DNA from 3 places in the Nocardiopsis sp. LDBS1602 genome. Region 2 is predicted to be linked to each of the others. Evidence: riboswitches for the same ligand, from Rfam matches in the RefSeq annotation. Region 2 holds a riboswitch; each other region holds the start of a gene.
The links. Region 2 has a riboswitch for cobalamin ahead of U9J66_RS13595 (ribonucleoside-diphosphate reductase subunit alpha). Riboswitches for the same ligand answer to the same signal wherever they lie in the genome.
Positions count from the first base shown of each region.

Region 1: it holds a riboswitch for cobalamin, as region 2 does, so the genes downstream of both, U9J66_RS16565 (nitrite reductase) here and U9J66_RS13595 (ribonucleoside-diphosphate reductase subunit alpha) in region 2, are expected to answer to the same signal.
Region 3: it holds a riboswitch for cobalamin, as region 2 does, so the genes downstream of both, U9J66_RS16540 (VWA domain-containing protein) here and U9J66_RS13595 (ribonucleoside-diphosphate reductase subunit alpha) in region 2, are expected to answer to the same signal.

Region 1 is NZ_JAYLVW010000004.1:310,501-319,966, reverse strand. It holds gene soxR (redox-sensitive transcriptional activator SoxR) at 125-574, shown strand; gene U9J66_RS16590 (RNA ligase (ATP)) at 685-1,767, shown strand; gene U9J66_RS16585 (sodium:solute symporter) at 1,817-3,319, opposite strand; gene U9J66_RS16580 (anhydro-N-acetylmuramic acid kinase) at 3,411-4,586, opposite strand; gene argG (argininosuccinate synthase) at 4,909-6,354, shown strand; gene U9J66_RS16570 (Fur family transcriptional regulator) at 6,722-7,153, shown strand; cobalamin riboswitch at 7,305-7,508, shown strand; gene U9J66_RS16565 (nitrite reductase) at 7,561-8,433, shown strand; gene U9J66_RS16560 (precorrin-8X methylmutase) at 8,430-9,095, shown strand; gene U9J66_RS16555 (precorrin-2 C(20)-methyltransferase) at 9,092-9,466, shown strand, end outside.
Region 2 is NZ_JAYLVW010000003.1:362,771-372,236, forward strand. It holds gene U9J66_RS13585 (NYN domain-containing protein) at 1-1,494, shown strand, start outside; gene U9J66_RS13590 (hypothetical protein) at 1,521-2,093, shown strand; cobalamin riboswitch at 2,413-2,612, shown strand; gene U9J66_RS13595 (ribonucleoside-diphosphate reductase subunit alpha) at 2,757-5,297, shown strand; gene U9J66_RS13600 (ribonucleotide-diphosphate reductase subunit beta) at 5,402-6,478, shown strand; gene U9J66_RS13605 (acyl-CoA dehydrogenase family protein) at 6,747-7,967, shown strand; gene U9J66_RS13610 (hypothetical protein) at 8,055-8,234, opposite strand; gene putP (sodium/proline symporter PutP) at 8,630-9,466, shown strand, end outside.
Region 3 is NZ_JAYLVW010000004.1:299,360-308,825, reverse strand. It holds gene U9J66_RS16550 (cobalt-precorrin-4/precorrin-4 C(11)-methyltransferase) at 1-232, shown strand, start outside; gene cbiE (precorrin-6y C5,15-methyltransferase (decarboxylating) subunit CbiE) at 201-1,487, opposite strand; cobalamin riboswitch at 1,543-1,681, shown strand; gene U9J66_RS16540 (VWA domain-containing protein) at 1,715-3,790, shown strand; gene cobO (cob(I)yrinic acid a,c-diamide adenosyltransferase) at 3,790-4,404, shown strand; gene U9J66_RS16530 (cobyrinate a,c-diamide synthase) at 4,398-6,866, shown strand; gene U9J66_RS16525 (ATP-binding cassette domain-containing protein) at 7,017-9,434, shown strand; gene U9J66_RS16520 (cobalt-precorrin-6A reductase) at 9,419-9,466, opposite strand, start outside.

The sequences.
Region 1 (9,466 bases), on a different contig from region 2:
CACTCCTCGATCGATCGGCGCCCCGCCGTCCGGACCGCCGTCGCGTAGAGTCCACTACGTCAAGTGGACTTGATGTCAAGCACGGTCCGAGAACATCGGACCGCCCAGGACGAGGAGGTGGACCGTGCCGCCGTTGGACCCGGAGATCACCTGGCTCAAGCCCGGCCAGATCGCCGAGCGCGCGGGCGTGGCGGTCTCGACGCTGCACTACTACGAGAGCCTCGGGCTGATCGACAGCAGGCGTACGGCGGGAAACCGTCGTGAGTACCGCCGGGACACGCTGCGGATCATCGCGTTCATCCGAACGGCCCAACGTCTGGGGATGTCCCTGGAGCGCATCAAGGAGGCCCTCGACGGTCTCCCCGACGAGGGGCTGCCCACCAAACGCGACTGGGCCCGGATCTCCCGCGAGTGGTACGACGACCTGTCCGGGCGTATCGAGGAGATGACCGCCCTGCGCGACCGGTTCTCCGACTGCATCGGCTGCGGCTGTCTGTCCCTGGTCTCCTGCCCCTACTCCAACCCGGACGACGTGCTCGGGCGGGACGGCGCAGGCCCCCGACGCTTCCCCTGATCGTCACAGCGGTCCGGTAGGGATGGAAAAGACGTTGTGATCCCGGCACGTCCTCCGTGATAGTGGCCGGGACACCATCCGCATCGACACCTCCCCCCAGGAGTCCTTTCATGTCCACCCTCCGGGTCACCGCCGAACGACTCACGATCCTGCCGCACCCCGACGCCGACGCCCTGGAGCTGGCGAAGGTCGGGCTCTTCCACGCGGTCGTGGCCAAGGGCGCCTACCGGACGGGCGACTGGGCCGTCTACATCCCCGAGGGGGCCCTCCTGCCCGAGGACCTCATCGAGGAGATCGGTCTGACCGGACGGCTCGCGGGGTCGAAACGGAACCGGGTCAAGGCCATCCGGCTCCGAGGCGAACTCTCCCAGGGCATCGTCTGCCGTCCCGCCGCGCTCGCCGACCGCGACCTGGCGGCCGAGCACGAGGCCGGCACCGACCTCTCCGCCGAACTCGGGATCACCAAGTGGGTCCCGGAGGTGCCCGTGCACCTGAGCGGCGACGTCGTGGCCGCCCCGGATCTCCTCCGGTGGATCGAGATCGAGAACGTCAAGCGCTACCCGGGCGTCTTCGAGTCGGGCGAGCCGGTCGTCGCCACCGAGAAGATCCACGGCACCGCCTGCCTCTACACGCTGCTGGCCGAGAGCGGCGAGGAGTTCGTCTCCTCGAAGGGACACGGTGGCAAGAACCTCGCCCTGGCCCCCGACGACGGGAACCTGTACTGGAGGGCGGTCCGCGCCGCCGAGGTCGGCAAGGCCGCCCGCGCCCTGGCCGAGCGCTTCGGAGCCCGCAGGGTCGGCGTGTTCGGTGAGGTCTTCGGCTCAGGTGTCCAGGACCTGGGCTACGGAGAGACCGGTCGGACCGAGGAGGCGCCGGGGTACGCCGTGTTCGACGTCGCTCTGGACGTGGACGGTCGACGTGTCTGGGTCGACTCCGCCGACCTGGGCGGTCTCCTCGCCGAGGTGGGGCTGCCCGCGGTCCCCGTGCTCCACGAGGGCCCCTACGACGAGGCCCTGCTGATCGCGGCGGCCTCGGGCGCCGAGACCTGGAGCGGGCGCGCCCTGAACATCCGTGAGGGCCTCGTGGTCCGACCGGCCAGGGAACGGTTCTCGAAGGAGCTGGGCGGTCGCGCGATCGCCAAGTTCGTCTCCGACGCCTACCTCACCCGCAAGGGCGGCACCGAGTACGAATGATCCGCGCCGTCCGGGACGGGACCGTCGTGGCCCCGTCCCGGACCGCGGCTCAGGGGCGCTCCTCCTCCAGTGGGGAGGGGCGTTCCGCCGTCTCGATCTCCGGGGCCTCGTCCCGATGGCGCAGGGACAGCAGGGCGCCCAGACCCACGGTGATGGCGCTGCCGATCGCCGTGTACCAGGTGAACCCGACCAATCCCGGGGCGAACAGGAACAGCCAGGCCATGGTCGCCACGGCCACCGTGAAGGCGACGGCGGCGTCGGCCTGGCGGGCCCGGCGCACCCACAAGCCCAGGAAGAACGCCCCCAGCAACCCTCCGTAGGTGATGCTGGCGACCGACAGCCCCAGTTCGACCACCGGGTTGTCGGTGCCGGTGAACATCGCGGCGGCGACGATGAACACCAGACCCCAGCCCAGGGTGAACAGTCGGCTCAGGCGCAGGGCCTCGCCGTCCGAGAGCGTCCGGCGCGAGAACCGCTGGTACAGGTCGGACATGGAGGAGGACGACAGCGCCGACAGGGACGACGACAGGGTGCTCATCGCGGCGGCGATGATCCCGGCCAACAACAGCCCGGACAGACCGGGGGGAAGCCCTTCGGCGATGAACACCGGGAAGAGCTCGTCGGAGGTGCCCATCCCGAGCCGTTCGATCGTGGCCCGCTCGAAGTAGGAGTAGAGCGCCAGCCCCACGGTCAGGAACAGCGCGAACTGGGCGAACACCACGACCCCGCTGACGATCACGGCCTTCTGCGCGTCGCGCAGGCTGCGACAGCCCAGAAGCCGCTGCACGATGATCTGGTCGGCCCCGTGCGACGCGGTCGACAGCAGGGCCCCGCCCAGGACGGCGGTGACCGTCGCGTAGGGGGAGGAGACGGGGTCGGAGGTGAGGTCGAGGAACCGGGTCTTGCCCTCCTCCGCCGCGACCGACAGGAAGTTCACGTCCAGGTTCACGGCGATGACCACCAGGGCCACGATCCCGCCGAGGACGTAGAGACCCATCTGGAGCACGTCCACCCACACCACCGCGCGGATCCCGCCGACCAGCGTGTACAGGATGGTCACGGCGCCCATCACCGCGACGATCGCGAAGTAGGAGACGCCGAGACCGAACGAGTCCAGGACGATCTTCATCGGGATGGCGGCGGCGAACAGGCGCACCCCGTCGGCGAGCAGCCGGGTGAACAGGAAGGTGACCGAGGCGGTGGCCTGCATGCCTCGACCGAACCGCAGCCCCAGGTAGGCGTAGGCGGTGGTCATCTCGCCCCGGTAGTAGCGGGGCAGCAGCAGGAAGGCGACCACGATCCGGCCGACCAGGTAGCCCACGGCGACCTGGAGGAAGGTGACGTCGCCCAGGTAGGCGATCCCGGGAACGCTGATCACGGTGAGCGCGCTGGTCTCGGTGGCCACCACGGAGAGGCACACGGCCCACCAGGGCAGCCGCCGATCTCCGATGAAGTAGTCCTTGATGTCGCGTTGGCGACCGGACAGCCTCAGCCCCAACCAGGCCGAGCACAGCAGATAGAGGACGATGACGACGATGTCGATGGTCTGCACCGGGCGGTTCCTCCGGAGGGTCGACGGGGCGGGCGGTGGGCTCCGGGGACGGGGGCCGGGTCCGAGGTCCCGTGAAGGTCGGCGACCCGGATCAGGGGGCCGGTTCGACGCGTAGGAGTCGCGGGGGCCGATCGGCCGGTTCGGGGAGCCGGAGCGGCCCGGATCCCGGGGTGAAGGAGCCCGCGATGGCGGAATGGCGGGCCCCGGTGCACGCGGGGAGTGCGGCGGGGAGTCCGTGCGCGCTCAGGAAGCCGATCAGGGCGAACAGGTAGGCCTCCTTGGCGTCGCCGTCCAACCCCAGGGCGTCGACGGTGTCCAGCCGGGCCGGTCCGAGCCGGGCGGCGAGCCGATCCATCAGGGCCGGGTTGCGGGTGCCACCTCCGGAGGCCAGCACCTCGACGACCCCGTGGGGGCGCAGGGCGTCGGCGACGGTGACGGCGGTGAGCTCGACCAGGGTGGCGAGCAGGTCGCCGTCGTCGGGGCGGCCCGTCGCGCGCAGGGCCGCCTCCAGGTGGTCGGGCCCGAATAGCTCCGGACCGGTCGACTTGGGCGGGGCCTGTCGGTAGTAGGGCTCGGCCAGCAGGTGGTCCAGGAGTTCGGGGACGGGGGCGCCGGAGCGGGCGAGCCGCCCGTCGACGTCGAGGTCGATCGCCCCGTCGGTGATCAGCCGCATGGCGGAGTCGAGCAGGGTGTTGGCGGGGCCGGTGTCGAAGGCCAGGGGGTCTCGCCCCGGGCGTACGACGGTCACGTTGGCGATCCCGCCGAGGTTGAGCGCGGCGGTGGCCTCGTTCCGCTCGCCCAACAGCAGGGTGTCCAGGACGGCGGCCAGCGGGGCGCCCTGGCCGCCCGCGGCGACGTCGGCGGTGCGCGGGTCCGAGAGCACGGGGACCCCGGTGGCCTCGGCGATCCAGGCGGGTCCGCCCATCTGGAGGGTGCCGTGCACGGTGGGCCCCTCGGCCCAGTGGAAGAGCGTCTGCCCGTGCGAGGAGATCAGGTCGGCCCGGCCCTCGGTGAAGGCCTCCATGCCGGCCAGCGCGGCCCTGCCGAACTCGCGCCCTATCAGGGTGTCGAGCCGGCAGACCGTCTCCAGGGTGGTCGACGCCGGAGGCAGGGCCGAACGGAGCTCCCGCCGCAGACCGTCGGGGTAGGGGTGGTCGAGGTGGCCCAGCGGGGTCAACCGGATCAGGTCGCCGTCCAGGGCGAACCGGGCGGCGGCGACGTCGATCCCGTCCGCCGAGGTGCCGGAGGACACACCGATGACGATCATGCGGCTCCCGGGGCGGGGAGGGGGCGTCGGGGTCCGTCACCCGCCCCTGCCGTGCGCGGACCCACCGTGTGACAGCGATATACCGCGCCTCCCCCCGCGTCAACACCCCCTCGTCGTTCTGGTCGGAGCCGTGATGGGACGGTGGCCGGGGCGCGGGGTCGTGGTCGTCGCCGGGGAGCGGAGGAAGGGGGTCCGGTCGAACCGGGCGGCCCGGTTTCGGAGGGTGGTACCCGCAGGTCGGGGGTGGTGGGATGACGAGGGTCACAGGATCGCGCGCCGATCCGAATTGCATGTTCATTCATAAGGGTGCATGCTTATTGTCATGTCCAAGGTACTCACTTCCCTTCCCGCCGGCGAGCGCGTCGGAATCGCCTTCTCCGGAGGCCTCGACACCTCGGTCGCGGTCGCGTGGATGCGCGAGAAGGGTGCCGTCCCGTGCACCTACACCGCTCACATCGGCCAGTACGACGAGCCCGACATCGAGTCGGTGCCCGGCCGCGCCTCCGACTACGGCGCGGAGATCGCCCGCCTGGTCGACGGTCGCGCCGCCCTGGTCGAGGAGGGGTTGGCCGCCTTGGCCTGCGGTGCCTTCCACATCCGTTCCGGTGGACGGCCCTACTTCAACACCACCCCCCTCGGCCGCGCCGTCACCGGCACCCTGCTGGTCCGCGCCATGCTGGAGGACGGGGTCCAGATCTGGGGCGACGGCTCCACCTACAAGGGCAACGACATCGAGCGGTTCTACCGCTACGGTCTGCTCGCCAACCCCTCCCTGCGTATCTACAAGCCGTGGCTCGACGCCGACTTCGTCAACGAGCTGGGCGGCCGCAAGGAGATGTCGGAGTGGCTGGCCGAGCGCGACCTGCCCTACCGGGACAGCACGGAGAAGGCCTACTCCACGGACGCCAACATCTGGGGCGCCACCCACGAGGCCAAGGCCCTGGAGCACCTGGACACCGGCATCGAGCTCGTCGACCCGATCATGGGCGTGCGCTTCTGGGACCCCGAGGTCGAGATCGTCCCCGAGGACGTCACCATCGGCTTCGAGCAGGGCCGGCCGGTCACGATCAACGGCAAGACCTTCGCCTCCTCGGTCGACCTGGTCCTGGAGGCCAACGCCATCGGCGGCCGCCACGGTCTGGGCATGTCCGACCAGATCGAGAACCGCATCATCGAGGCCAAGAGCCGCGGCATCTACGAGGCCCCGGGCATGGCGCTGCTGCACGCCGCCTACGAGCGGCTGGTCAACGCCATCCACAACGAGGACACCCTCGCCAGCTACCACAACGACGGTCGGCGTCTCGGCCGGCTCATGTACGAGGGGCGCTGGCTGGAGCCGCAGGCCCTGATGGTGCGCGAGTCGCTCCAGCGCTGGGTGGGCACCGCCGTCACCGGCGAGGTCACCCTGCGGCTGCGTCGGGGCGAGGACTACTCGATCCTCGACACCACGGGCCCCTCGTTCAGCTACCACCCGGACAAGCTGTCCATGGAGCGCACCGAGGACTCCGCCTTCGGTCCGGGCGACCGCATCGGCCAGCTCACCATGCGCAACCTCGACATCGCCGACTCCCGCGCCAAGCTGGAGGACTACTCCCGGCTCGGCATGGTCGGCAGCGAGCACCCGACCTCGATCGGCGCCGCCCAGGCGGCCTCGACCGGTCTCATCGGCGCCATGCCCGAGGGCGGCGCCCAGGAGATCGCCTCTCGCGGCGAGGTCGACGACGCCGAGTGGCTCGACCACGCCGCGATGGAGTCCGGCACGGACTGACCCTCGCGACCACCGCGCCGCCACCGTCCCCGAGGCTTCCGGGGCCGGTGGCGGTCGCATGTCCGGGGTCGGTGAATGTGAGATCCGCCCCCGGGCGCGGCCCTCTCCGCCGGTGGGTTCGAGGGCCCCGAGGGAATGGCGTGCGGGGTCCGGATGTTCGGAAAGCCGGGCCACGCGCATGATCCGGGCCGGATCGGGAGAACGATCGGGCATAGGGTGCGCTCGAGGGTCGGGTGATCCGCGCGCCGCCGCCGACGTCGATCACGGTGACAGGGGTGTGGGCAGGCCCGGCGGAACTCTCGCCCCATTAGAATGGAACGATCACATTATTTGAGTTGATCCAGAAAAGACGGAAGGTCCAACGAGTATGCCGACCCCCTCGGACTTCGAGCGGATGTTGCGCGAGTCCGCGCTCCGGGTGACCGGTCCCAGACTGGCCGTCCTCTCCGCCGTGCACGCCCACCCGCACGCGGACACCGATTCGATCATCCGCGTCGTGCGCGAAGAGATCGGCGCCGTGTCCAGCCAGGCCGTCTACGACGTCCTCAAGGCCCTGACAGGCGTGGGTCTGCTGCGCCGCATCCAACCGCAGGGCACGGTGTCCCGCTACGAGACGCGGGTGGGGGACAACCACCACCACGTCGTCTGCCGTTCCTGCGGCGCCATCGCCGACGTCGACTGTAGCGTCGGCCACGCTCCCTGCCTCACCGCCTCCGACGACCACGGGTTCGAGATCGACGAGGCCGAGGTCGTCTACTGGGGCCTGTGCGGCTCCTGCTCCGAGGCGCGCGTCTCCTGAGAGCCCCCTCCCTCGATCCCCAGGGCGCCCTCCATGGGCGTGCCGGCCCTGTGGGGTCCCCTTCGCCGTGCCCACCGCTCTCCTGATCACGTCTCCCGGCCCTCGAGGCAGGGTCCCCGCGGCCCCGGGACGATCCGCTCGAACCGGACACGGTAATCTCGTCTGGCCAGTCGAACTCCACCTCATGGAGCAGGGAACCCGGTGCGAATCCGGGACTGACGCGCAGCGGTGAGGGTGACGGGCGGACGTGTTCCGGGACCGAGGTCCCGGGACGGCCACTGGGCGGGGAGCCCGGGAAGGCGTTCCGCACCGGTCGACCCCGAGTCCGAAGACCTGCTGGCGCTGGCGGTGACGGTCCGCCAGGTTCCCGCGGGCCTCGCGAACGGGCCCCTGATCGAAGGACCCGCATGTCCCCGACCGCCGTGCCCCGAACCCGGCACGACCGCTGCCCCGGAGCCCTGCGCCCCTGGCCCGCCGACGACGGCCTCCTGGTCAGACTCCGCCTCATCGGAGGCCGCGTACCCGCTCCGGCGCTCACCGCCCTGTCCTCGGTGGCCGAGGAGTACGGCGACGGGCGGGTCCACGTCACCGGTCGGGCCAACCTCCAACTGCGCGCCCTGCCCGGACGGGAGGGGAGGCTGGACCCCGAGGCGCTCCGTTCCCTGGAGGCGACCGGACTCCTGCCCTCGCGCACCCACGAACTGGTCCGCAACGTGATGGTCTCCCCGTGCACGGGCACGTCGGGAGGGCGGGCCGACCTACGGCCGGTCGCGGCCGAACTGGACCGGCTGCTGTGCGCGAACCCTCGTCTGGCCTCCCTTCCGGGCCGTTTCCTCTTCGTCCTGGACGACGGCCGCGGTGACCTGCTCGACCGCACCTGTGACCTGGGCCTGACCGCCCTCGACGACCGGTCGGCCCAGCTCCGGGTCGGCGAACACCCGGGCGCGACGGTCCCCCTCGACGAGGCCGCCGGGACGCTGATCCGACTCGCCGAGACCTTCCTCGAACGGCGTGGCTCCGGTCCCACGGCGCCCTGGCACGTCACCGAGCTCTCCTCCCCCCTGGCCGAACCGGCCCGGCCGGACCCCCGCCTGCCGGACCCGGCACCACCCCTGCCGCACGGCCCGCTCCCGGACGGCGGCCGCCACGTGGCCGTGCCAGAGGAGGGGCTGGACCGTGCCGCGATCACGGAACTCGTGGAGGAGGCCCGCGCGGCCGGCCACGACGCACTCGTCGTCACGCCCCGGCGTGGCGTCCTCATCCCCGGAGGGACACGGTGACCACCCCGAAACGCCCGCCCAGACGCTACGACTACATCGACGACGGACCCGCGATCTACGTCGACTCGTTCGCGACCATCCGGAGCGAGGCCCGGCTCGACCACCTGCCCGCCGACGCCGAACGGCTCGCGGTGCGCATGATCCACGGCACCGGTCAGGTCGACCTGGCCGAGGACCTGGTCGTCCATACCGGTCTGGTGTCCGCCGCGCGTGCGGCGCTGCGGGCCGGCGCGCCTATCCTGTGCGACGCCACCATGGTCGCGACCGGGGTGACCAGGAGCCGGCTACCGGCCGACAACGAGGTGCTCTGCCTCCTCGGAGACCCCCGCGTGCCGGCCCTGGCCCGAGAGTGGGGCACCACCCGCAGCGCGGCCGCGGTCTCCCTGTGGGAACCGATGTTGGAGGGCGCGGTCGTCGCCGTCGGCAACGCCCCCACGGCCCTGTTCCACCTGATGGAGATGTTGATCGACGGGGCCCCGAGGCCGAGCGCGATCATCGGCTGCCCGGTCGGGTTCATCGGCGCCGCCGAGTCCAAGCAGGCCCTCACCGAGCTGGCCGAACGGCATGGGATCGACGTCCCCCACGTGGTCGCGCTCGGCCGTCGGGGAGGATCGGCGATGACCGCCTCGGCCCTCAACGCCCTGGCCAAGGAGGAAGAGTGACCGGACGTCTTCGAGGTGTCGGTGTGGGTCCGGGAGACCCCGAACTGATCACCCTCAAAGCGGCCCGCCTCATCGGTGAGGCCGACGTCGTCGCCTACCACGCGGCCTCCGGGCGAGGGTCCAACGCCCGCCGGATCGCCGCCGACCTGATCCCCGAGGGGGCGATCGAGGAGCGGCTCACCTACCCGGTGACCACCGGCGCCACCGACCATCCCGGCGGCTACGAAGGGGCCCTGGCCGACTTCTACGAGGAGTCCGCCGCGCGCCTGGCCGCCCACCTCGACGCCGGCCGGGACGTCGTCCTGCTCTCCGAGGGCGACCCGCTGTTCTACGGCTCGTACATGTACATGCACGACCGGCTCTCCGAACAC
Region 2 (9,466 bases):
GAACAGGACGGCATCGCCGACATCCCCGGCATCAAGTTCAGAGCCGCCCGGATCCGCCCGGGGCGCCGCGAGGGCGTGGAGAGCTACGTCCAACGCGACCTGACCACACTCGCCCGGACCGGTGTCCTGTGCGACGCGGTCCTGGTCAGCGGGGACGAGGACATGGCCCCGGTGGTCGCCGACGTCCAGGAGATGGGCGTGCGCGTCACCGTCGTGCACATCTCGGTGGAGGGCAACTGGACCATCTCCCGGTCCCTGCGCCAGGAGTGCGACGACCTCATCGAGATCGGCGCGGGCCACCTGCGCCCCCACGTCGAACTGCTCTCCGGCGGCGGATCCACCCAGGAGAACGCCGCCAAGACGACCACCCCCTTCGCCAACGGGCGCGCCACACCGGTCCCCGAGCAGGCGCCCGCCCGCCCCCGCTCCGCGGAACGAGGGCGTCGCGCCCAGCCCGAACAGCCCGCCGACACCTCCACCGGCGGACTGGAGGCCATGTTCGCCGGCACCGGCGGACAGTCCGTCCCCCAGGGCAGCGCCATGGAGCAACTGCGCGCCATGCGACGCTCCCTCGCCCAGCAACGCGGCGACCACCTGGCCGGCTCCGGCGGAGAGAACAGGGCCTCCGGGGGCATCGACGCCAACGGCTTCCCCACCGGGGGACAGCCGGTCAACGGCGCCGCCGCCTACCCGGGCTCCCCCGCGGGCCAGAACGGCCAGACCCCCTACCCGCCCCCGAGCACCGGCGCCCACCAGTCGATGCGCGGCGCCGAACCGAACGGCTACGGCCTTCCCTCGGCGCCCCCGAACGGCACGGCCCCCGGCCTCGGTACGGGCCCTGCCGGCTACGACAGCACCGGACCCCAGCCCGGGTTCGGTGGTGGCACCGGACCCCAACCGGCCTTCGGAGGTACCGGCCCCCAGGCCGCCTTCGACCCCGGAACGGGCCCGCAGGTCTCCTTCGCCACCGACGCCCCCCAGGGACCTCCGCCCCGCAGAACCCCACCCGCACCCGACCCCAGATACGGGGGCGGCCCCGGCGAGGACCAGGGTTTCGGAGGTGGGTCGGACCCAAACCCTACCTATGGGACCAGTACGGAAGCTGACGCCGCACGCCGCGGTGGCGCCGACCCCCGTTTCGGGGAGCGGCGGCCTACTGGTCCCGAGTACGACGACCGATTCGGCCCCAGGGGACACCAGGAATCCGCCCCCAGTCCTGGATATGCCCAGCAGACGGGCCCCGCCCCGCATACCGTTGATGAAGCGGTGCATGTCGCGCACAGGGAAGGGAACGACTTCGCGGAGTCGATCGCACGCGAGGCTCCGGCCCTATGGGTGGAGGCGGTTCTGGCCAGACGGCCACGAATGCCCTCCGACCTGGAGGCCCGCCTGCTTCAGGGCTCCTCGCTCCCGATCGACCACCTGTTGCGCGACGAGGTCCGTGACGGACTGCGCCAAGGGTTCTGGCAGGCCCTGGAGCGTGCCAGGACCTGATCGGCGCGCGGGAGTGCGAGTAGGGGATGGGGGCGATGCGGTTGACCCACGTGACGACGGCAGAACTCGACCGGTTGGAATTCCACGCCGTCCGGTCGGGTGAGCACGGTCGGATCGCCGCCCAACTACTGGACCTGGCCAACCGGGTCGACGCGGGAAGCGAGGTCGGCCGCGCCGAACTGTTCGTGCGCGCGGGCGAACAGTGGGAGATCGCCCAAGAGTTCGAGCGTGCCTGCTCGGCCTACCAGCGGGCGATCGACGACGGCGGCGTCACCGTGATCGACCCGCACGCCCTGAGCGCGGGCGCCCTCCTGCAACTGGACGAACGCCGCCAGGCCGAGTACCACCTGGAACGCCTGGAGTCGGGTGGTCCCGCCGGGCTGCCCACCCTCATCCACGTCGCCGAGGCGCTGTACGCGCACGACGACCTGGAGGGGGCCGAACGCTGGGCCACCGCGGGCGCGCGCTTCCACGCCGGATGCTCGCGGAGCCCCTACGTCGAGGACCTCTTCCTCGAACTGCTGAGAATCCGGTTCCGTATCCGATCCGACCTCGGCAGGCCCGAGGACGACCTGGACCTCATCCTCGACGAGGTGTGAACCCGGCCGATCCGCGGCCCGGAGCGTCGACGACCCCGGGCCCGCGACCGGAGGCGGCCGGCTTCGTGTGAGCTTTCCTTCCCCGCCCCGAGCGACGCGAGGGGGAGGAGGGGGCCTGCGGCGGGTTCTCGGGCGTGGTCCCGACCGCCCCGCGCCCTGTGGGAGCATCGATCCCGCCGGGTGAGAGCGGCCCCGGGCGGGGCCGTCTCGCCCCCCTCATACCATGTTCGGCGGCGGGATCCGGCCACGGTCGATACGTCCGAAGAACCCGCGACACGCCATCATCTTGCGGTGTACCAACCCACCATCCCCTAGATGTAGTATCGCTCCCGCTGGTGGTTCACCGGCCCTCCGGGGCGGGTGAGGCAAGAGGGAACCCGGTGCGAATCCGGGACTGCCCCGCAGCGGTGAGTGGGAACGAAAGCCGTCATAGGCACTGGGAGCCGTTCAGGCCCTGGGAAGCGACGGTGGAGTAGGAAGCCCACGAGTCCGAAGACCTGCCACCCGCACGCACCTCAGGTGCGTACGACGACGGGGCTTCGAGGGAGAGCCGCCGCGACCCACCGGTGGACCGTACAGGTTCGACGTACACCTCCACTGCTGCGTGCCGCGTGCTCACTCGTGTGCCCCCGGGGACTCTTCTACCGAGGTTGGAGCCGCTTTATGACCCTTGACGTCGAGGCCGCGCCCGTATCCGTTCGGCCCACGCAGACCCACGAGGGTGGCCCTGGCACCGCCATCGACCGGATCGAACACGTGGTGGCCGAGGCCTGCGCGGGTCTCACCGGTGTTTCGGCGGAGAAGGTCCTCGACGAGGCGCGGCGCGGCTTCTACCCCGGCATCGCCGACTCCGAGGTCGAGCTCGCCCTGGTCATGGCCGCCCGCAGCTTCGTCGAGGTCGACCCGGACTACTCCTACGTGGCCGCGCGTCTGCTGCTCGACAAGCTCCGCACCGAGGCGCTGAGCTTCGTCTTCGACGCCCACGAGACCGCCGGGCAGACCGAGATGGGCGACCGCTACGCCGGCTACCTGGCGGCCTACGTGCGCCGGGGTGTCGAGCTCGGCCAGCTCGACCCCGCCCTGGCCGGGTTCGACCTGGACGTGCTGGGGCGGGCCCTGCACGCCGATCGCGACGAGCAGTTCACCTTCCTGGGCCTCCAGACCCTCTACGACCGCTACTTCCTGCACAGCGACGACGTCCGCTACGAGCTGCCGCAGGCCTTCTTCATGCGCGTCGCCATGGGCCTGGCACTCAACGAGGACGACCGTGAGGCCCGCGCGATCGAGTTCTACGAGCTGCTGTCCTCGTTCGACTTCATGGCCTCCACACCCACCCTGTTCAACGCGGGCACGGTCCGCGCGCAGCTCTCCTCCTGCTTCCTCACCACGATCGGTGACGACCTCCAGGAGATCTTCCACGGCATCGGCAACAACGCGATGCTGTCGAAGTACTCGGGCGGTCTGGGCAACGACTGGACCCCGGTCCGCGGCCTGGGCTCCCACATCAAGGGCACCAACGGCAAGAGCCAGGGCGTCGTCCCCTTCCTGAAGATCGCCAACGACACCGCCGTCGCGGTCAATCAGGGCGGGAAGCGCAAGGGCGCGGTCTGTGCCTACCTGGAGACCTGGCACATCGACATCGAGGAGTTCCTCGACCTTCGCAAGAACACCGGCGACGAGCGCCGCCGCACCCACGACATGAACACCGCGAACTGGGTTCCGGACCTGTTCATGAAGCGTGTGGAGGAGCAGGGGAGCTGGACCCTGTTCTCCCCGGACGAGGTCCCCGACCTCCACGACAAGTACGGTCTGGAGTTCGTCGAGGCCTACGAGCGCTACGAGGCCGAGGCGCGGGCCGGGCGGATCAAGGTCCACCGGACGCTGCCCGCCGTCGACCTGTGGCGTCGCATGCTCACCATGCTGTTCGAGACCGGCCACCCCTGGATCACCTTCAAGGACCCGTCCAACCTGCGTTCGCCGCAGCAGCACGTCGGTGTGGTGCACTCCTCCAACCTGTGCACCGAGATCACGCTGAACACCGACAAGGACGAGGTCGCGGTCTGCAACCTCGGCTCGGTCAACCTGGCCCGCCACGTGAGCGCCGAGGGCATCGACGTCGAGCGGCTGCGCCGTACCGTCCGCACCGCCGTGCGCATGCTCGACAACGTCATCGACGTGAACTTCTACACGATCCCCGAGGCCCGACGCGCGAACATGCGTCACCGTCCCGTCGGGCTGGGGCTCATGGGGTTCCAGGACGCCCTGTTCGAGCTCCGCACGCCCTACGGTTCCGAAGGTGCGGTGAGCTTCGCCGACGAGAGCATGGAGCTGATCGGCTACTACGCGATCGAGGCGTCCATGGAGCTGGCCGCCGAGCGCGGTTCCTACGAGACCTTCGAGGGCTCCCTGTGGAGCCGCGGCGTTCTGCCGATCGACTCGTTGCGGCTGCTGGCCGAGGCCCGCGGCGGCGACCTGGACATGGACCGCGGTGAGACGCTGGACTGGGACTCGCTGCGCGAGCGGGTGCGCACCACGGGGATGCGCAACTCCAACGTCATGGCGATCGCCCCCACCGCGACCATCGCCAACATCACGGGCGTCAACCAGTCGATCGAGCCGGTCTACCGGAACCTGTACGTCAAGTCGAACATGTCCGGCGACTTCACCGTGGTCAACGACCACCTGGTCCGCGACCTCAAGGAGCGCGGCCTGTGGGACGAGGAGATGGTCGCGGAGCTGAAGCGTCACGACGGCAGCCTGGGGGAGATCGACCGGGTGCCGGACGACCTGAAGGACCTGTACGCCACCTCGTTCGAGGTCGACCCGTCCTGGCTGGTGGAGGCCGGTTCGCGTCGTCAGAAGTGGATCGACCAGGCCCAGTCGCTGAACCTGTACATGGCGGCCCCCAGCGGCAGGAAGCTGGACGCCCTGTACAGGAAGGCCTGGCGTTCGGGGCTCAAGACCACGTACTACCTGCGCGCGCAGAGCGCCACGCACGTGGAGAAGAGCACGCTCAAGGGCACCGACGGCCGGCTGAACGCGGTGTCGGCGACCCCGGCGCCCGCTCCGGCCCCCGCGCCCGCTCCCTCTCCGAGTCCCGCCCCGGTGCCGGTGGCCGAGCCCACGGCGGCCGAGGAGGAGTTCGAGATCGTCGAGGACCAGGCGTGCTCCATCGACGACCCCGAGTGCGAGGCCTGCCAGTAATCCGGTCGGGGGCGTCCGCGCGCGGACGCGGACGCCCCTCCTTCCTCGCACTCCGCCCCCGCAGAGAAGACCCGGCTCGACCGGAGAACGGACCAGTACCGAGCATGACCACGGTTTCCGAGAACAACGACACGACCGGCCTCGGCGAGATCGAGCGCGACGCCGCCCGTGTGAACGTCGACGACAAGGCGATGATCAACGCCCGCGCGGACGTCAACCAGCTTCTTCCCCTCAAGTACACCTGGGCGTGGGAGAAGTACCTCGCCGGCTGCAACAACCACTGGATGCCCACCGAGGTGGCCATGCAGGCGGACATCGCCCTGTGGAAGTCCAAGGACGGGCTGACCGAGGACGAGCGGCTCATGCTCAAGCGCAACCTCGGTTTCTTCGCGACGGCGGAGTCGCTGGTCGCGAACAACATCGTCCTGGCCGTCTACCGTCAGCTCACCAACCCCGAGTGCCGCCAGTACCTGCTGCGTCAGGCCTTCGAGGAGGCCGTGCACACCCACACCTTCCAGTACATCTGCGAGAGCCTCGGCCTGGACGAGGGCGAGCTGTTCAACATGTACCGGGAGGTCCCCTCGATCACGGCGAAGGACGCCTGGGCCCTCAAGTACACCCAGAACCTGGAGGACCCGGACTTCAGCACCGGCACGCCCGAGGCCGACCAGGCCTTCCTCCGGGACCTGGTCGCGTTCTACGTGATCTTCGAGGGCATGTGGTTCTACACCGGCTTCGCGCAGATCCTGTCGCTGGGTCGTCGCAACAAGATGGTCGGTATCGCCGAGCAGTACCAGTACATCCTGCGCGACGAGTCGATCCACCTGAACTTCGGCATCGACGTGATCAACCAGATCAAGATCGAGAACCCGCATCTGTGGAGCGAGGAGTTCCAGGCGGAGGTCCGGCGGATGCTGACGGAGGCCTGCGAGCTGGAGGTGGCCTACGGCCGCGAGACCATGCCGCGCGGGGTCCTGGGGCTCAACGCCGACCTGTGCGAGCAGTACATGCGCTTCATCACCGACCGCCGCGCCGAGCAGATCGGTCTGGCCCCGATCTTCGGTGAGACGGAGAACCCGTTCCCGTGGATGTCGGAGATGATGGACCTCCAGAAGGAGAAGAACTTCTTCGAGACGAGGGTGATCGAGTACCAGACCGGTGGCGGTCTGGACTGGGACTGACCTTTCGGGGGCGTTCGGCGCCTCCGCCGTGATCCGTAGGACGGATCCTCTTCCTCCTTCTCTCCCTTGCCGGGGCCCGGGGCGGCGCGCGCCCCGGGCCTCTTTCGCGTTCGGCCACCCCCGACTCCTCCGTCGCATGGATATCGGGGTGCCGACCGCTTCCGGCCAGGTCATGGCCGGGGCAGGCCAGAGCGTGAACGAATCCCCTCCGAAGGCATCGGACCAGGGTGCGACCAGGTAGTCCCCCCATACCGAGGGAGAACCCGCAATGGATCACGTTTTCGGAGACGAGCGGCACCGGCGACTGCGTGCTGAAGTACGTGAGTTCGCCGAGCACGAGGTGGCCCCCCGCATCCCCGAGATGGAGCGGCGCCGCCATGTGGACCACGAACTGTCCCGGCTCATCGCGGAGCAGGGGTGGATCGGTGTGACCGTGGACCCGGCCTACGGCGGTATGGGCGCGGGGCATCTGGCCAAGACGATCATCATCGAGGAGATGTCCCGTGTCAGCGGGGCGATGGGCGCGATGGTCCAGGCCTCCCAGTTGGGGGTGGCCAAGATCGTGCACTTCGGGAACGCGGCCCAGCGCGCGGCCTGGCTGCCGAGGGTCGCGGCGGGGCGGTGTCTGCCCACGATCGCGGTGACCGAGTACGGCTCCGGCGGGCACGTCCTGGGGATGACCGGCGGCGCCGTTCGCGATGGTGACGACTACGTGCTCAACGGGCGGAAGGTCTTCGTGGGCAACAGCCACGTCGGCGATCTGCACGGTGTGGTGGTCCGGACCGGGGAGGGGTCGCGGGGGTTGTCCGCGTTCCTGGTCGAGTCGGATCGGCCCGGCTTCTCCCTGGGCCCGCACGAGGGCACGATGGGGTTGCACGGGTTCAGCTTCGGGGAGTTGATCTTCGAGGACTGCCGTGTCCCCGCCGCCAACATGCTCGGGGAGGAGGGGGACGGGCTGGCGGTGGCCTACTCGTCCAGCGTGCTGTACGGCAGGGCCAACCTGGCCGCGGTGGCCTTGGGCATCCATCGGGCCCTGGTGGAGGAGACCTGCGCCTACGCCTCCGAACAGCACCGCTACGGCAGGCCCTTGTGCGAGGTGCCCTCGGTGAAGTTGAAACTGGGGCAGATGCAGTCCCGACTGATGATGGCGACGCTGTCGCTGTACCACGCGGTGTCCCTGCTTGACCGGGGCGCGGCCTGTGACCACGAGCTGATCAACGCCAAACTCGTCAACGTCGAGTACGCCTTGGACACGGCGCGCAACGCCATGGAGATCCACGCGGCCCGCGGGTTGTACACGGATCGTCCGATCGAGCGCTATCTGCGCGACGCCCACCACATCTTCGCCCCGGCGGGCACCTCGGACGTGCAGCTGCTCAGGCTGGGCGAGGCGGCGTTGGGCGTGGACCGGGGCCAGTGGTCCGAGCGACTCGCGGATCGGGTGGCCGTCTCCGAGTCGGGGCCCGTGGCGGCACCGCTCGTGGCGTAGGGCCGAGGGAGGAACGGGGCGGCGGAGCCGGGAGGGGCGTACACGTCTCCGCCGTGCCCGTGTGGATCGGCCGGGCGACGAACGCCGTCAGTCCGCGGCGGGTTCGGCGACCTCGGGTTCGTAGTTGCGGGTCATCATCGAATTGCACTTCGTGCACAGGTGGCGGGCCGAGCCGGGGGCGGAGGGCTTCCAGTCGTGCTCGCCCCGGGGGCAGATCCCCGAGGGGCCGATGCTGCGGGCGCGGATGGCGGCGGGTTGTGCGTCCATGCGGCCACGGTAGCCCGCTCGGGCTCTTCCCACTACTCGTACGGATCGTCGCGGTGGATCGATCCTCGGCTCCCTCTCGTCGCCGTCCGGAGCCGGGTGTTCCGGGGAGCGTGGCGGGTGCGCGGTGGAGGTGTCCGGCGCGAGAACGCGATCTGTCGCGGAGCGTACGCCTCGTCACGATCCGCTCCTCTTATGTCCGATACGACAAAGAGGAGTGTAAGGCGCTGGCCATCCGAACAATCATGCCTGGTCAATGACTCGGTGGGGTCTCGAACAGATGTTGTTCCGCACACAAGGCATTGTGTCCGGTGCTACAAGGCTCCATGATCGCGGTCAAAGTTCGTAAAGAGCGCGTTGAGTCAGGAATGCGCTTGTCAGGGAAGGGAGAGTGACGGGTGGAAGACTCCTCGATCGGGTCGATCGTGATCTTCGGCGTATATCTCGCCGGCATGGTCGGTATCGGGCTCTGGGTCTACAAGCGCACCGTCTCGCAGGCCGACTTCGTACTCGGCGGTCGTAGCCTCAACAGCTGGGTGAGCGGTCTGAGCGCCAACGCCAGCGACTTCAGCGGTTGGCTGTTGCTGGGGCTTCCCGGCGCCATCTACGTGTCGGGTCTGGGAGAGGCCTGGATCGCCGTCGGTCTGGCCTCCGGCTTCGCGGGCAGCTGGCTCATCATCGCCCCGCGCCTGCGCGTCTACACCGAGCGTGTCACCGACTCCCGCACCGGAGCCGAATCCGACTCCCTCACCCTGTCCTCCTTCCTGGAGAACCGTTTCAACGACCGCACGCGCCTGCTGCGCGCCGTGTCCGCGATCCTCATCATCGTCTTCTACTTCTTCTACGTGGCCTCCGGCCTCGTGGCGATGGCCTCGCTCTTCGACATGGTCTTCGGACTCGACCCGGCGCCGGCCATCGCCATCGGCGTGGCCATCGTGGTGCTCTACACCGTGCTCGGCGGGTTCCTCGCCGTCTCCTACACCGATGTGGTGCAGGCGGTGATGATGTGGATCGCGCTGCTCGTGGTGCCCATCATGGCGATCAGCGTGCTCGGTGGCTTCGGCGGCCTCACCGATGGTGTGTCCGACAAGGCCGAAGGGCTGATGTCGGCGTTCGGCGGTACCTCCCTCGACGCCGACACCGGTGCCTGGCTCACCACCGAGACCCTCGGCGCGGTCGTCATCGTCTCCGGCCTGGCCTGGGGCTTCGGCTACTTCGGTCAGCCGCACATCCTC
Region 3 (9,466 bases), on a different contig from region 2:
GTACGGCGACGACTGCCCGGTGATCGTGGTGCACAAGGTCGGCCATCCGGACGTGTCGGTGCTGCGCGGCACGGTCGCCGACATCGCCGACCTGGTGGAGGGGGCCGGACTCCGGCAGGCGGCCGTGATCCTCGTGGGCCGGGCCCTGGACCCGCGCGGGGGAGGGGAGTCCCACCTCTACGATCCGTGCCGCCCCAGGGTCAAGGGTCGACCGTCAGAGCCCACTGGGTGACCGTGCGCGCGGGCGTCCACCCGGTGAAGGTGCCGACGGGCGCGGCGGTCTCGACCTGGATCCGGGTGAGCTCTCCGCCGTGACGACGGCGGGCGTCCGCGAGCAGGGCCTCGGTCTCCAGGGTCACGCCGTGCACCACGAGCCGGCCGCCCGGCGACAGGGCGTCCAGGCAGGCGTCGAGTACGCCCGGCCGGGTCGCGCCACCGCCGACGAACACCGCGTCGGGCCCGGCGAGATCGCCCAGCGCCTCCGGGGCCCGGCCGGTGACCACCCGGAGACCGGGGACCCCCAGCCGTCCGGCGTTGCGTTCGATCCGCGCCGCCCGGTCGGCGTTCGCCTCCACGGCGTCGGCCGAGCAGGTCGGGTGGGCGCGCATCCACTCGATGCCGATCGATCCGGCCCCCGCGCCCACGTCCCACAGGTGCTGTCCGGGCGAGGGCGCCAATCGGGCCAGGGCCGAGGCGCGCAGGTCCCGTTTGGTGAGCTGGCCGTCGTGTTCGAAGGCGTCATCGGGAAGTCCGGTGACCAGGCCGTACCCGACCGGTCCGGCGAGTTCGAGGGCGAGCACGTGCAGGGCGGAGACCTTCTCGACGGGGATGGACGCCCATCCTTCGGCCGTGCCCTCCAACCGTGACTCCGAGGGCGCGCCCAGGTCGCCCAGGACCGTCATCCGGCTCTCTCCGTACCCGGCGCCGACCAGCATCCCGGCGACCGTCGCGGGCGTGCCCGCGTCGGAGGAGAGCACCAGGACACGACGTCCCGGCGCGAGTCTGCGCAGAAGCGGGCGGGGGTCCCGGCCGACGAGGCTCACCACGGCGCACCGTTCGGCGGGCCACCCCATACGGGCGCGGGCCAGGGCGACGGAGGAGACGGCCGGTTCCAGACGTACGGTCTCGGGACCCAGCGCGTCGATCAGGGTGGTGCCGATCCCCGACACCAACGGGTCTCCGGAGGCGAGCGCCACCGTACGGGCCCCGTCGAGGGAGGCCAACAGGTCGGGCAGCCCCTCACGGAGCGGGGAGGGCCAGGGCTCGCGGCGTTGCCCGGGCGTCTCCGGAAGCATGGACAGGTGCCGGTGGCCGCCCAGCACCACCTCCGCCTCCAGAACCAGCGTGCGCAGGCGTTCGGGCAGCCCGGACCAGCCGTCGGCCCCGACACCGACGACGGTGATCCCGACCCCTTCGGCGGGGAGGGGCGTCTCGCCCGGCAGGGCCCGGCCGGGCGCCCGACGGGGAGGGCGCGTGTCGTCCTTCATGGCCCTGACGCTATCGTGGCGGGCAACAGGCGCGAGGTGCCCCTGCCCGCCCGGCCATCGGAAACGGTGGTGACGGCGGGAGGGGAGAATCTGGGAAGCCCGGTGAGATTCCGGCACAGGCCCGCTGCGGTGAACCGAGCCTCCGTGAGGAGGACCCGGCAAGTCCGAAGACCGGCCTCGCGCCCGCCCATGACGTATGGCGAAACGAGCGGGAGCCTCACATGCCATTGCGGTCTTCGCACTTTCCCTTCTCCGCGATCGTCGGTTGCGACACCGAACCCCTCGACGACCTCGGACTCTCCCTGGTCCTGACCAGCGTCTCGCCGGAGATCGGCGGCGTCCTGGTCCGCGGCGAGAAGGGCACCGCCAAGTCCACCGCGGTGCGGGCGCTGGCCTCCCTGCTGCCGCCCATCGACGTCCATTGCGGGGACCGCTTCTCCGTGGATCCGGCCGACCCCGGACAGCACTCGCCCGATGGTCCCTTCGGCCCCGAGACCCCGGTGGAGAGCCGGCCGGTCCGGCTGGTCGAACTCCCCGTCGGCGCCACCGAGGACCGGGTCCTGGGCTCCCTGCACCTGGAGCAGGCGCTCACCCGAGGACAGGTCGCCTACGAACCCGGACTACTGGCCCGAGCCCACCGCGGGCTGCTCTACGTCGACGAGGTCAACCTCCTCCACGACCACCTGGTCGACCTCCTGCTGGACGCGGCGGCCACCGGCCGGGTGACCGTCGAACGCGACGGCTTCTCCGTGGAGCACACGGCCCGCTTCCTGCTCATCGGCACGATGAACCCGGAGGAGGGCGAGCTGCGCCCGCAGCTCCTCGACCGCTTCGGGCTCACCGTGGAGATCGCCGCGCCGACCGAGCCCCGTGCCCGCGCCGAGGTGGTCCGACGCCGGATGGCCTACGACACCGACCCGGCCGGCTTCGCCGAGCGCTACCGTGAGACCGAGCGGGCCCTGTCCGCGCGTATCGCCGAGGCGCGCGACGCCCTGGACCGGGTCCGGCTGTCCGAGGCGGCGCTGCTCAAGATCGCCGAGGTGTGCGCCGCCTTCGAGGTCGACGGTCTGCGCGCCGACATCGTCACCGCCCGCACGGCGGTCGCGCACGCCGCCTGGGAGGGGCGGACCGAGGTGACCCGCGCCGACATCCGCCGCGCCGCCACCCTCGCCCTGCCGCACCGGCGCAGGCGCAACCCCTTCGACGCCCCGGGGCTGGACGAGGAGCTCCTCGACCGGGTCCTGGGCGAGGAGGAGCTCCCGCCCGATCCGCCGGAACCCTCGGGCCCGGACGGCGGCGACGACCCCGTCGACACCCCGCCCGAGGGCGACGGCGCACCGGACGCCGAAGGCCCCGAACCCACCGAGGGCCCGGCCGACGGACCGATCGGTGAGGAGACCGGCCCGGAGCCGGAGACGATCCCGGAGCCCGCTCCGCAAGAACCCGTGGGCGAGGATCGCCCCGACTCCGAGTCCCGGCCGTCCGCCGCCCCGCTCCCCACGGCCAAGGCGGCCGCCCCCTACCGCCCCCGTACGTTCACCGTGCGGGGGACCGGAGAGGGCGCCGACGGTCGACGCAGCCGCGCCATCGGAACCCGGGGCCGCCGGGTCGGCGCCTCCCGCCCCGGCCCGGGCCGGGGCTCCTCGCTCCACCTGGTGGAGACCGTGCGGGCCGCCGCCTCACGACCGGGCGAGGGGGAGCGGATCCGGCTGCGTCCGGAGGACCTGCGCGTCGCGATCCGGGAGGGCCGGGAGAGCAACCTGGTCCTGTTCTGTGTCGACGCCTCCGGCTCCATGGCCGCGCGCAAACGCATGACCGAGGTCAAGACCGCGATCCTCTCGCTCCTGCTGGACGCCTACCGCAGACGCGACAAGGTCGGCCTGATCACCTTCCGGGGGAGCACGGCCGAACTCACGCTGCCGCCCACCCGTTCGGTGGACGTGGCCGCCGTCCGTCTCGACGAGATGCCCGCCGGCGGCCGCACCCCGCTCGCCGAGGGGCTGCTGGAGGCTGCCCGGGTGGTCCGACGGGAACGCCTGCGCGACGCGCGCCTGCGTCCGCTCCTGGTCGTGGTCACCGACGGCCGGGCCACCGGGGGACGGGGCGCCGTCGGTCGTGCCCTGGACGCCGCCGACCACGTCGCCGGCCTCGGGGTCACCACGGTCGTGGTGGACAGCGAGTCCGGCCCCCTGCGTCTGGGGCTGGCCGCCACCCTCGCCGCCCGCCTGGACGCCGACCATCTGCCCGTCGGCGAGGTCGACGCCGACGCCCTGAGCGACGCCGTACGAGAAAGGGCCGCCTGATGCCCCAGGGACAGCCGTCCGTCGTCCCCGACGACGGACTCACCACACGCCAACGCCGCAACCTTCCGCTCCTGGCCGTCCACACCGGTGACGGCAAGGGCAAGTCGACGGCCGCGTTCGGTCTGGCCCTGCGCGGCTGGAACCAGGGCTGGCGGATCGGGGTGTTCCAGTTCGTCAAGTCGGCGAAGTGGCGCATCGGCGAGCAGACCGTCCTGGAACGCCTGGGCCGGCTCCACGAGGAGACCGGCGAGGGCGGCCCGGTCGAATGGCACAAGATGGGCTCCGGCTGGTCCTGGATCCGCCACCGCGACGGGGCCGAGGACCACGCGGCCGCCGCCGCGCAGGGGTGGGAGGAGATCAAGCGCAGGCTCACCGAGCAGACGCACGACCTGCTCATCCTCGACGAGTTCACCTACCCGATCGCCTGGGGGTGGGTCGACGTCGAGGACGTCGTCGCCGCCCTGGAGAGCCGTCCCGGACGCCAGCACGTGGTGATCACCGGCCGTCGGGCCGACCCGCGTCTACTGGAGGCCGCCGATCTGGTCACCGAGATGACCAAGGTCAAGCACCCGATGGACGCCGGCCGGAAGGGCCAACGAGGGATCGAATGGTGACGTCCCCCCTCCGCCCGGAGGGGACCGCCCCGCCCCGGTTGATGATCGCCGCGCCCATGACGGGGCAGGGCAAGACCACGATCGCGACCGGGCTGATGGCGGCGCTCCGGGCCGCCGGTCACACGGTGAGCGGGCACAAGGTCGGGCCCGACTACATCGATCCCGGTTACCACGCCCTGGGCACCGGACGGCCCGGCCGCAACCTCGACCCCCACCTGGTGGGCGAGGAGCGGGTGGCGCCGCTGCTCCTGCACGGGGCGCGCGGCGCCGACATCGCCGTCGTCGAAGGCGTGATGGGGCTGCACGACGGACGGATCGGCACCGACGGGTTCGCCTCCTCCGCGCACGTGGCGGCCCTGACCGCGACCCCCGTGGTGCTGGTCGTGGACGTGTCCCGCATGTCGCGTTCGGCGGGGGCCCTGGTGGCGGGGATGGTCGCCTACGATCCCGCGGTCGAGGTCGTCGGGGTCATCTTGAACAAGGCCGGGTCGGCCCGCAACGTCGCCGAGATCGCCCGGGCCATGCCTATCCCTGTCCTGGGGGTGGTCTCCCGCGACGAGGAGATCGCCGCGCCCTCCCGCCACCTGGGGCTGGTCCCGGCGGCCGAACGGGCCGAGTCGGCCCGCGCCGTCGAACGGCTCGGCGAGCGCGTCGCGCGCGACGTCGACCTGGACGCGCTGGTGGAGCTGGCCCGTTCCGCCCCGGCCCTGGACGCCCGCCCCTGGGATCCCGCCGACGAACCGGGGATCGCCGCCGCCGACGGTCCGCGGCCGGTGATCGCGGTGGCCGGCGGCCGGGCCTTCACCTTCCGCTACCCGGAGACGGAGGAGTTGCTCACCGCCGCCGGATGCGAGGTCGTGGCCTTCGATCCGCTCGTGGACACCGCGCTGCCCGCCGGGACCCGGGGCCTCTACCTCGGCGGCGGCTTCCCCGAGGTGTACGCGGGTCGGCTCGCCGCCAACCGGGCCCTGCTGACCGAGTTGCGCGACGCCGTCCGCTCCGGGGTGCCCACCGTCGCCGAGTGCGCCGGCATGCTGTACCTGGCCGGGTCGCTCGATGACAGGGCCATGGCCGGGGTCCTTCCCGCGCACGCCCGGATGACGGAGCGGCTCACCCTGCGCTATCCGGTGGCGACCGCGCCCGGAGACACGCTGCTCACCCGCGCGGGCGAGAGCGCCACCGGTCACGAGTTCCACCGCACCCGCATGAGCCCCGGAGCCTGCGCCGAACGCCCGGCCTGGGTCGTCGATGGAGCTCCGGAGGGCTTCGCCTCCGACACGCTGCACGCCTCCTACCTGCACCTCCACTGGGCCGGCCGTCCGCGTTTCGCGGCACGTCTGGCCGACGCCGCGCGCGCGACCCCGCCACCCGCGCCCGCCTCCGTCCCGGCACCCGACCTCGTGTCCCTGAAGGCGGAGGCGGTGGCGGAACCCGTCGCCGACCCGCTCCGCCACCACGGTGACGTCGAGGTGGGCGAGGGGATGCTGGACCTCGCCGTCAACGTCCATCCGGGGCGGCGTCCCGTGTGGCTCGACCGCGCCCTCGCCGAGAGCCTGCGCGAGATCGACGCCTACCCCGACCCCGCACCGGCCCGGGCCGCGATCGCCCGTCGTCACGGGCGCGGGGTCGACGAGGTGCTGCCCACCGCCGGAGCGGCCGAGGCGTTCACCCTGATCGCGCGGCTCCGTTCCTGGCGACGGCCGGTCGTGGTCCACCCCCAGTTCACCGAACCGCACGCCGCGCTCGAACAGGCCGGACACGCCGTCACGAGCGTGCTCTGCCCGGCCGAGAGAGGTTTCGTCCTCGACCCGGACGCCGTCCCCGACGACGCGGACCTGGTGGTCGTGGGCAACCCCACCAACCCCACCGGAGTTCTCCACCCCGCCCGTGACCTGCGTCGACTCTGCCGCCCCGGGCGATTGGTCGTCGTCGACGAGGCGTTCATGGACGCGGTGCCGGGGGAGCCGGAGAGCCTGGTCGAGGAGCGGTTCGAAGGGCTGGTGGTGTTGCGCAGTCTCACCAAACACTGGTCGATCCCCGGGATCAGGGCCGGATACCTCGTCGGCGACTCCGAGGCCGTGCGCGGGCTGGAACGGGCGAGCACGCCCTGGTCGGTGTCCACCCCCGCGATCGCGGCCATGATCGCCTGTACCTCGGAGGAGGCGGTCCCCGAGGCGGAGCGCCGCGCCCGTGAACTCGACGGATGGCGCTCCCATCTCGAAGCCGGGCTGCGCGAGGCCGGGGTGGGGTTCGTCCCCTCACGGGCTCCGTTCGTCCTCGTGCGGGCCGGGGAAGGGGCGCACGCGCGCCTGCGCGCCCAGGGGATCGCGGCGCGCAGGGCCGACACCTTCCCGGGGCTGGACCCCTCCTGGATCCGAGTGGCGGTACGCCCGCCGGAGATCACGCGTCGTTTGACGGCCGCCCTGGCCGGCCTCGTCCCGGACACCGCCCCTTCGGCCTGATCCGGGACGGGCCGGTCGCGTTCACCCCGTTCTGTCCTCGCCCTGTGTCACGATGTGGCGCGTGGCCGAGGAGGGCGTCGAGCAACGGCGACCGTGTGGCCGGACAGGCGACCCGCCCGGATCGGTGTGGACGTCGAGGAGGTCCAGGGGATGGAAGAGACGATGAGCACCGGTTCCGGACACGCCGCCGACGGCCACGACCTGATCCGCGTGCGGGGCGCGCGGGAGAACAACCTCAAGGACGTCGCCGTCGACCTGCCCAAGCGCAGACTCACGGTGTTCACCGGGGTCTCGGGATCGGGCAAGAGCTCGCTGGTGTTCGACACGATCGCCGCCGAGTCGCAGCGGATGATCAACGAGACCTACAGCACCTTCGTCCAGGGGTTCATGCCGCGCACGGAGCGGCCCGACGTGGACCTGCTCGACGGATTGACGACCGCGATCATCGTCGACCAGGAGAGGATGGGCTCCGACCCCCGCTCCACGGTCGGTACCGCCACCGACGCCAACGCCATGCTGCGCATCCTCTTCAGCCGGCTCGGAACCCCCTACGTCGGCCCGCCCGGGGCGTTCGCCTTCAACGTGCCCTCGGTCAAGGCGAGCGGCGCCATCACGGTCGAGCGCGGGGCGAGGAAGGCGGTCAAGGCGACCTTCAGCCGGACCGGCGGCATGTGCGTCACCTGTGAGGGCCGCGGCACGGTCTCCGACATCGACCTCTCGCGCCTCTACGACGACACCAAGGCGATCTCCGAGGGCGCCTTCACCATCCCCGGATGGAAGTCGGACAGCTTCTGGACCGTGCGTCTCTACGCCGAGTCGGGGCTGGTCGACCCGGACAAACCGATCCGCGAGTTCACCGACAAGGAGAGGTGGAACCTCCTCCACCACGAGCCCGTCAAGGTCAAGATCGACGGGGTCAACCTCACCTACGAGGGGCTGATCCCCAAGATCCGCAAGTCGTTCCTGTCCAAGGACCGGGAGGCGATGCAGCCGCACATCCGGGCGTTCGTGGACGAGGCCGTCACCTTCACCACCTGCCCCGACTGCGACGGGACCCGCCTCACCGAGAGGGCGCGCTCATCGCGGATCAGAGGGGTGAACATCGCCGACGCCTGCGCGATGCAGATCAGCGATCTGGCCGACTGGGTCCGGGGGCTCGACGGGATCGAGGAGAGCGCCGAGGCCGGAGGAGGCGAGGCGCGCGGCACGGTGGCGCCGCTGCTCACCACCCTGCGACGGACCCTCGACTCGTTCGTGGACATCGGCCTGGGCTACCTTTCCCTGGAACGTCCCTCGGGCACCCTGTCGGGCGGCGAGGCCCAGCGCGTCAAGATGATCCGACACCTGGGCTCCTCCCTCACCGACGTCACCTACGTCTTCGACGAGCCCACCATCGGCCTGCACCCCCACGACATCGGTCGGATGAACGAACTGCTGCTGAACCTGCGGGACAAGGGCAACACGGTGCTGGTCGTGGAGCACAAGCCCGAGACGATCGCCATCGCCGACCACGTCGTCGACCTCGGACCCGGGGCCGGGACGGAGGGCGGAAGCGTCGGTTTCGAGGGGGACGTCGAAGGACTGCGCTCCTCCGGCACCCTCACCGGACGCCACTTCGACGACCGGGTCCGGGTCAAGGAGAGCACGCGCACGCCCACCGGGGTCCTGCCGATCCGCGGCGCGAAGGCCAACAACCTGCGCGACGTCGACGTCGACATCCCGCTGGGGACGCTCGTCGTGGTCACCGGCGTGGCCGGCTCCGGCAAGAGCTCCCTGGTGCACGGCTCGATCTCCTCCGACGCGGGCGTGGTCTCGATCGACCAGGGCGCGATCCGCGGTTCCCGACGGAGCAACCCGGCCACCTACACCGGGCTCCTCGACCCGATCCGCAAGGCGTTCGCCAAGGCCAACGGGGTCAAGCCGGGACTGTTCAGCGCCAACTCCGAGGGGGCCTGCCCCAACTGCGGCGGGATCGGGGTGATCTACGCCGACCTGGTGATGATGGCCGGTGCCACCGTCACCTGCGAGGAGTGCGAGGGGCGGCGGTTCCAGGCCTCGGTCCTGGAACACCGCTTCGGTGGACGCGACATCGCCGAGGTGCTCGCCATGTCGGTGGCCGAGGCCGAGACGTTCTTCGGCGCCGGTGAGGCGAGACTGCCCGCCGCCCACCGGATCCTGGGCCGGCTCTCCGACGTCGGGCTCGGCTATCTGCACCTGGGACAGCCGCTCACCACCCTGTCCGGAGGCGAACGCCAACGGCTCAAGCTCGCCACCCACATGGGCGACAAGGGCGGCGTCTACGTCCTGGACGAGCCGACGACCGGCCTGCACCTCGCCGACGTCGAACAGCTGCTGGCCCTCCTGGACCGGCTCGTCGACTCGGGGAAGTCGGTCATCGTCGTCGAACACCACCAGGCGGTCATGGCGCACGCCGACCACATCATCGACCTGGGCCCCGGCGCCGGACACGAGGGAGGCCGGGTCGTGTTCGAGGGGACCCCGGCCGAGCTGATCGCCGCGCGCTCCACCCTCACCGGCGAGCACCTGGCGGCCTACGTCGGCGCCTGAGAGCCCGTGTCGTCGGGGCGGGTTCCATGGAC